DNA from 2 places in the Rhodococcus chondri genome. Region 1 is predicted to be linked to the other one. Evidence: riboswitches for the same ligand, from Rfam matches in the RefSeq annotation. Region 1 holds a riboswitch; the other holds the start of a gene.
The links. Region 1 has a riboswitch for S-adenosylmethionine ahead of Q8814_RS07610 (hypothetical protein). Riboswitches for the same ligand answer to the same signal wherever they lie in the genome.

Region 1 (3,407 bases):
GATCGCGGAGTTCCATAGCTTCGGCCGCGTAGAAGCGCTCGGGCTCCGACTCGCCCAATATCGCCGGGTATGCACAGCCGGCGATGTGGACACGACCGGCGAATCTCCGCTCGTCGTCCCGGCCATTCTGCGTCCCTTGCCATTCCAACATCAGCGGGTGTTCCTCGGTCGGGGTGAACGCCGCAATTACCGCGGCGAGATCCGTTTCTGCTTCTCCTTCGTTCTCGACCACAACCGTCGCCATCGATACGTGGCCGTCCTCGACGACCAAAGCCCGCGCCGGCAGCGGCAACTGCTCCACCGTCTCGTGAATCTCCTTCTCCGCGGATATGCCCAGCGGCATCGTCACCGTCCACCGCGGCGCGGCGTCGAACTCCCCTACCGTGACCGTGAGATCGTGGGCGTCGATATGCGAGCGCACCGCCATAAGCGCAGCCCCGGCCGGGGCTCGGCCGAATCCCAACGAATGCCCTTCACCCTCGCGGTACGACCACGCTACTTCTGTCCCCGGGATCTCTCGCAATACGGCGCGCAGCGCGCGGGTCTCGTCACCGAGAGATTCGGGATCGAGGGTGCCGCGACGCTCGAGGACCGCTGCCACGGCGACGATCTCCGCGATTCGGGCTTCTTCCACCGCGATATCGACATCGAGGTCGGAGCCGAGTGAGAAGTCGTTGGTGTAGAGCACGTCGACGTCCTCGACGCCGGACATGGCGGCCACCGCCGACTCGAGATCCTCTGCATCCTTGCTGCGGTGGGGCTGCGCACAGGCCGACAGCAACATCAACACCGCGGTCGCGGCGAACCTTCCGGCACCTACACCCACGGCACCACCCCTTTCGGCCGATGTCGCCGAAGCGGGCTCGACGAGCGCGAGTGCGCACCGAACCCGTATCAGCGCAACACTTCCACGAGCGCCACCCACGATATGACGATCGCCGAGGCGATCGCCGCGAGGCACCCTCCCGCCGCGAGCGCGAGACCCGCTCGCGGCGCCGCAACCGTCACCACTCCGGCCGCGAAGTAGGCGGCAATCGGCACGAATCCCAGCGCCGCCTTGAAGAACTTGAGCCGGAAGGCGGACGCATGCTCGCGGGCAATCCGAATTGTGGCGTGCGCCTGGAATACTCCCGCGACCACCGCGACCACCGCGACGAGTGTGCCGTACCAGGGTGCGCTGATACCGGGTACCAACCCCACGCCCGAGGCGACGAGGGCGAGCACAAGCGTCGCGATCGCAGCCGCCAGGCGCGCAGTGATCGTTCGCGCAGTGACGATCCGCGAAATATTCACACTGGCCGCCACGATGACCAGACCCGCCAGCGCCGCCGTCGCGCCGACCATCGCAACGTTGAAGTCCTTCCACGGCTCGAGCACTTCGGTCATTCCCGGATGCTATCCGGCCGTCCCCCTTGTTCCCGGGCGAACAGGCCGGTGGACGCCCGTGGGTCAGAATCCCGGCACAAATTTCAGGGCCGGGACCCGTCCAGGGACGCATTCTGTCCGAGTGTCCGGCGCCGCGAGCGTGAAGGTCGCGGGGACACGCGGCTCCTCGCCCGGAAGGATCAGTACTCGCCACCGGGGAACCCACGTACCGATATCTCCACCGGCGTCGATCGCCCGTACGATCTCGTTGGTGTCGTGGTGACGGAAATCGAGTCGTATTCCATCCCAAGATAATTCGACGGTACTGCCGTCGAGTACCCGCACCAGCGCGCCGACACCGAGATCGGAATCTTCGAACGCCTTCCGCGCGCGGATGAAGTGCACGTGGTGCCCGTCACCGTACGATCCGCAATGCTGCGCGCCGAGGTGTTCGGTCGAGTCGAAATGATCTGTCATGCCAGTTCCTCCCGGAAGGCCCCGGGGCGGGGCGCTCGTGCCCGGGCCGGGTCGGCCGCGGGCCGCTTCGTCATCCGAGCCACCCGCGAGCGTGGGGTTGGCGTGCCGTCAAGTCGGAGCTTGGCGACGGCATCTCGTGAAGCATCGTCACTCTACACCAAACGACGCGCGGCGCGGAGACCCGCCACGGAGCAGCGCGTTCCGCTGACCGGAACTCTTCGAGGTATCGTCTGGCCTGGATGCGACGGCGGCGATGGAGGTGGCATCGGTGCCCGACCGGGACTTCGACCGGACGACAGTGCTCGGCAAGGTGATGACGGTTCTGCATGCGTACTCGATCGACGACTCCGTACTGAGCCTCGCCGAGCTGACACGGCGCACACAAATTCCGAAAGGGACTCTGCACCGAGTGCTGACCGACATGGTCGAGGTGCGGCTGCTGGATCGAACAGGAGCCGGGTACCGCCTCGGCGGGCACCTTTTCGAGCTGGGCATGCGCGCCTCTGTCGAACGGAGCTTGCTCGAGGTATCCATCCCGTTTCTCGAAGAACTCAATGTGCGCATCCACGAGACGGTGCATCTGGGGATCCTCGACGGCACGGACGTGGTGTACCTGACGAAGATCGGCGGTCACCGACAGGCCAGCGCTCCGTCCCGGATCGGCGGAAGAATGCCACTGCACTGCACTGCCATCGGCAAGGTACTGCTGGCCAATGCCGACAGCAGTCTGCGCGAGAAGATCTTGTCCGCTCCGCTACCTCGCTACACCCCGCACACCATGATCCTGCCCGGCCCCATACTCGCCCAGCTCGATCGCATCGCAGCAGAGGGCGTGGCTTTCGAATACGAGGAGTCCGCTGCCGGCATCGTCTGCGTGGCCGCTCCGATCCGCGACGGAGACCGGGTCGTGGCCGCGATCAGCGTGACCGGACCGTCGCACCGTTTCCGCCCCGAAGCGCATGCCGCCTCGGTACGGGCTGCAGCCGAAGGGATCGGCGTCACTCTTGCCCGGAGATCGCGCCTTCTCACCGAACCCCGGTCCTGAAATGGCGAGGTTCACTCCCATCAGCCCTGTAGAGCTCGCCGAGGCAATCGCCGAGCGCGCTGCGGCACTGGAACCACGGGTGTGTGTTGCCATCTCCGCCGCGGACGCCGCTGCACCGACCGCTCTCGCCGACGACGTCGCTGCACGACTGCGGGTGGCCGGCCGGGCAGCGGATGTGGTGTCGCTGCACGACTTCGTGCGTCCGGCGTCTCTCCGGCTCGAGCACGGGCACACCGATCCGGCAAGCTATCGCTGGGATTGGTTCGATTACGGCGCACTGGACCGCGAAGTCGTTCGCGCGCTACACGACCGGCACCGTTGGTTACCGCGCCTGTGGGACGAGGACTGCGACCGGTCGGCCCGCGCACAGCGGATCGAGGCTCCCGCGGGTCAGGTTCTGGTGGTTGCCGGGCCGATGCTGCTCGGTCGCGGTCTCTCGTTCGATCTGACCGTTCAGCTCAGGATGTCGCGGGCAGCGCTGGAACGACGAACATCCGACGTGCACAGATGGACGATCGCG
Region 2 (3,407 bases), on a different contig from region 1:
GTTATGCGCTGGGCCCTGGATCCGGACCAGGTCGGAGTTCTCGCGGTGCGCAGCAAGGGTTTCGACGTCGCCGCGATGCTCGTGGTCGGTGGGATGATCGTCACGCTGGCCGCGTCGATCGATCCCCTCGGCACGGACTAGGACCGGCCGGCCGACCCGGCCGGCCGGTCAGGACTTCGCGAGTTCCATCAGTTCGAGGAGCAGTTCCGCCACGGCGTCTGCCTCGGTGAGGAAACCGTCGTGTCCGTCGCGCGACTGGAGGACGCGCAGCACATCGCAGCCCGGTAGGCCGTCGGCGATCTCCTGCTGCAGCCGCAGCGGATACAGCCGATCCGAGTCCACACCCGCGACGATGGTCGGTACCGGGGTGCTGCCGAGTGCTGCCGCGATCCCGCCGCGACCGCGTCCGACGTCGTGCCGGTTCATGGCGTCGCTGAGAACGACGTAGGTGCCCGGATCGAACCGGGCCACCAACTTCGTGGCCTGGTGATCGAGGTAGCTCTGCACGGCGTAGCGCCCGCCGAGCCACGGATCCTCGTCGCCCTGGCTGTCGTTGGAGAAGCGGGAATCGAGTTCCTCTTCGCTGCGGTACGACAGGTGGGCCATCCGCCGTGCGATACCCAGTCCGGCCTCGGGCCGGCGGCCCGTGCCGTAGTAGTCGCCGCCCTGCCAATCCGGATCGTTGGCGATCGCGGCGATCTGGGTGGTCTGGATTCCGATCTGGTCGGCCGTGGCGCGGGCGCCGACAGCCAGAACCAGCGCGGACCGGATCCGCGTGGGGTGGGAAACGATCCACTCGAGTGTGCGCATGCCACCCATGGACCCGCCGGTCACGGCCGCGAGCGTATCGATTCCCAGGGCGTCGACGAACGCAAGTTCGGCGGCGATCTGGTCGCGGATCGTGATGCGCGGGAAACGTGAGCCCCAGGCCTTGCCGTCGGGCGCGGGGCTGCCCGGTCCGGTGGTGCCGCGGCAACCGCCGAGCACGTTGGTGGAGACGACGCACCACCGGTCGGTGTCGATGGGGGCGCCCGGCCCGACCATTCCGCTCCACCAACCGGGCGACGGGTGATCCGGCCCGGCCGGCCCGGTGACGTGCGAGTCGCCGGTGAGCGCGTGTTCGACGAGGACCACGTTGTCGCGGGTGGGGGAGAGCGCGCCCCAACGCTGGACGGCGATCGTCACGTTCGGGAGGATCTCGCCGTTCTCGAGCTCGAGAGAGCCGATGTCGACCGTGCCGAGGCGGCCGTCTTCGGAGGGGAGTTCGACGTGACGCCGCTCGGTATCGGCCGTCAAGACGCGACCGCCTCGAGGTCGTTCGCGTCGCGGGCGAGGCGGGTGTCGGTGGGGCGACTGCTCATGGGCAGGCAGCTATCGGTGTCGCTCATCGTGTCCTTAGGGCCATGGTCCGGGGGCGGCGGGTGTCCAGCGTTAGTCGCGACAGCTCATCATTTCAAACCTCCCAGAAGCCGGCTTGCCGTCGGCGCTACACCGACGACCGTGTCCTCACCCGGAGCACCCCACCCTGGCTGGAGGGTTGCCGACCAGCAAGCCGGGGCTTGACGCTGGCACTCATGACCTCGTCGGGCAGTCTAGCGGCTGAGCGCCGAGTCGCGGCAATCGCCCTCGAGAGCCTCCTGACCAGCATCAAGTTACCGGTCGGTAGGGAATGGTGGATGGTATTGCCGCTTTGCGGACCGATCGAATAGCAGTACGCTTGTCTTGTTTGGCCGCTGTTCGGACGTGGACAGGGCCATGCTCGGCCGCGGCCGAGCAGACCGCGATCGCACTCACGAAGTGCGGTCGATTGGGGACCGATGTAAACGTCCTAGGAGGACACGAAGCGCATATGTCCAAGATCAAGGTTGAGGGTAAAGTCGTCGAACTCGACGGCGACGAGATGACCCGCATCATCTGGCAGTTCATCAAAGACAAACTGGTCCATCCCTACCTGGATGTGGATCTCGAATACTACGACCTGGGCATCGAGAACCGCGACGCCACCGACGACCAGGTCACCATCGACTCCGCGAACGCCATCAAGAAGCACGGCGTCGGCGTCAAGTGCGCGACCATCACGCCCGACGAGGCACGCGTCGAAGAGTTCGGTCTCAAGAAGATGTGGCGGTCGCCCAACGGCACCATCCGCAACATCCTCGGTGGCACCATCTTCCGTGCACCCATCATCATCTCGAACGTGCCGCGCCTGGTGCCCGGCTGGACCAAGCCGGTCATCGTCGGCCGTCACGCGTTCGGCGACCAGTACCGCGCCACCGACTTCAAGGTCGACCGTCCGGGCACCGTGACGATCACCTTCACCCCGGAGGACGGCAGCGAGCCGATCCAGCACGAGGTGTGCCGGATTCCCGAAGACGGCGGCGTCGTCATGGGCATGTACAACTACAAGAAGTCCATCCAGGACTTCGCGCGTGCTTCGCTGGCCTACGGCCTGCAGCAGAACTACCCGGTCTACCTGTCGACCAAGAACACGATCCTCAAGGCCTACGACGGCATGTTCAAGGACGAGTTCCAGCGGATCTACGAGGAAGAGTTCAAGGCGGAGTTCGATGCCGCCGGGCTCACCTACGAGCATCGCCTGATCGACGACATGGTTGCCTCCTCGCTCAAGTGGGAGGGTGGCTACGTCTGGGCCTGCAAGAACTACGACGGCGACGTCCAGTCCGACACGGTCGCGCAGGGCTACGGCTCGCTCGGCCTGATGACGTCGGTCCTCATGACACCGGACGGCAGGACCGTCGAGGCCGAGGCCGCCCACGGCACCGTCACCCGGCACTACCGCCAGCATCAGCAGGGTAAGCCGACGTCGACCAACCCGATCGCGTCGATCTTCGCCTGGACCCGTGGCCTCGAGCACCGCGGCAAGCTCGACAACACCCCCGAGGTGATCGAGTTCGCGCAGTCCCTCGAAGATGTCGTCATCAAGACCGTCGAAGCCGGCCAGATGACCAAGGACCTCGCGCTGCTCGTCGGCCCCGAGCAGTCCTGGCTCACCACCGAGGAATTCCTCGGCGCGCTGGACGAGAACCTGCAGAAGGCTCGCGCCTGACGTAATCGAGTACCCGCGGACGGGACGCCTCCATCAGGAGGCGTCCCGTCCGTCGTTCGCGCCGGGTTTCGCCGGGGGTGCTCCGTGCGCCAGGGGTGGTGTGGTCAGAACAGGCCGGCAGAGCCGCTGACGATGGGATTGCAGCCACTGATCTGCGTGTGGTACCAATCGCCGTTGCCGCGGTCGGACCCTTCGGGGCCGAGGATCATCCGGTAGTGGACGGTGTGATTGTCGGCGAGGGGGTCGGGCAGCGTCGGGAGCATGTCGAGGGTGCCGAGCTTGACGTTGTAGTTGGCGGTGACGGGGGCACGCTTGGTGGTGTAGCCCCCCTCGGGGAAGA

Region 2: linked by a shared signal. The riboswitch ahead of metX (homoserine O-acetyltransferase MetX) and the one ahead of Q8814_RS07610 (hypothetical protein) in region 1 are both predicted to bind S-adenosylmethionine.

Annotation. Positions count from the first base shown of each region.
Region 1 covers NZ_JAUZMZ010000029.1:24,946-28,352, reverse strand. The annotation lists gene Q8814_RS07620 (hypothetical protein) at 1-826, opposite strand, end outside; gene Q8814_RS07615 (hypothetical protein) at 895-1,386, opposite strand; gene Q8814_RS07610 (hypothetical protein) at 1,450-1,842, opposite strand; SAM riboswitch class IV at 1,871-1,984, opposite strand; gene Q8814_RS07605 (IclR family transcriptional regulator) at 2,111-2,887, shown strand; gene Q8814_RS07600 (nucleoside/nucleotide kinase family protein) at 2,889-3,407, shown strand, end outside.
Region 2 covers NZ_JAUZMZ010000124.1:11,168-14,574, reverse strand. The annotation lists partial or broken gene Q8814_RS18965 (DUF3017 domain-containing protein) at 1-141, shown strand, start outside; gene metX (homoserine O-acetyltransferase MetX) at 169-1,296, opposite strand; SAM riboswitch class IV at 1,466-1,580, opposite strand; gene Q8814_RS18955 (NADP-dependent isocitrate dehydrogenase) at 1,850-3,067, shown strand; gene Q8814_RS18950 (hypothetical protein) at 3,172-3,407, opposite strand, start outside.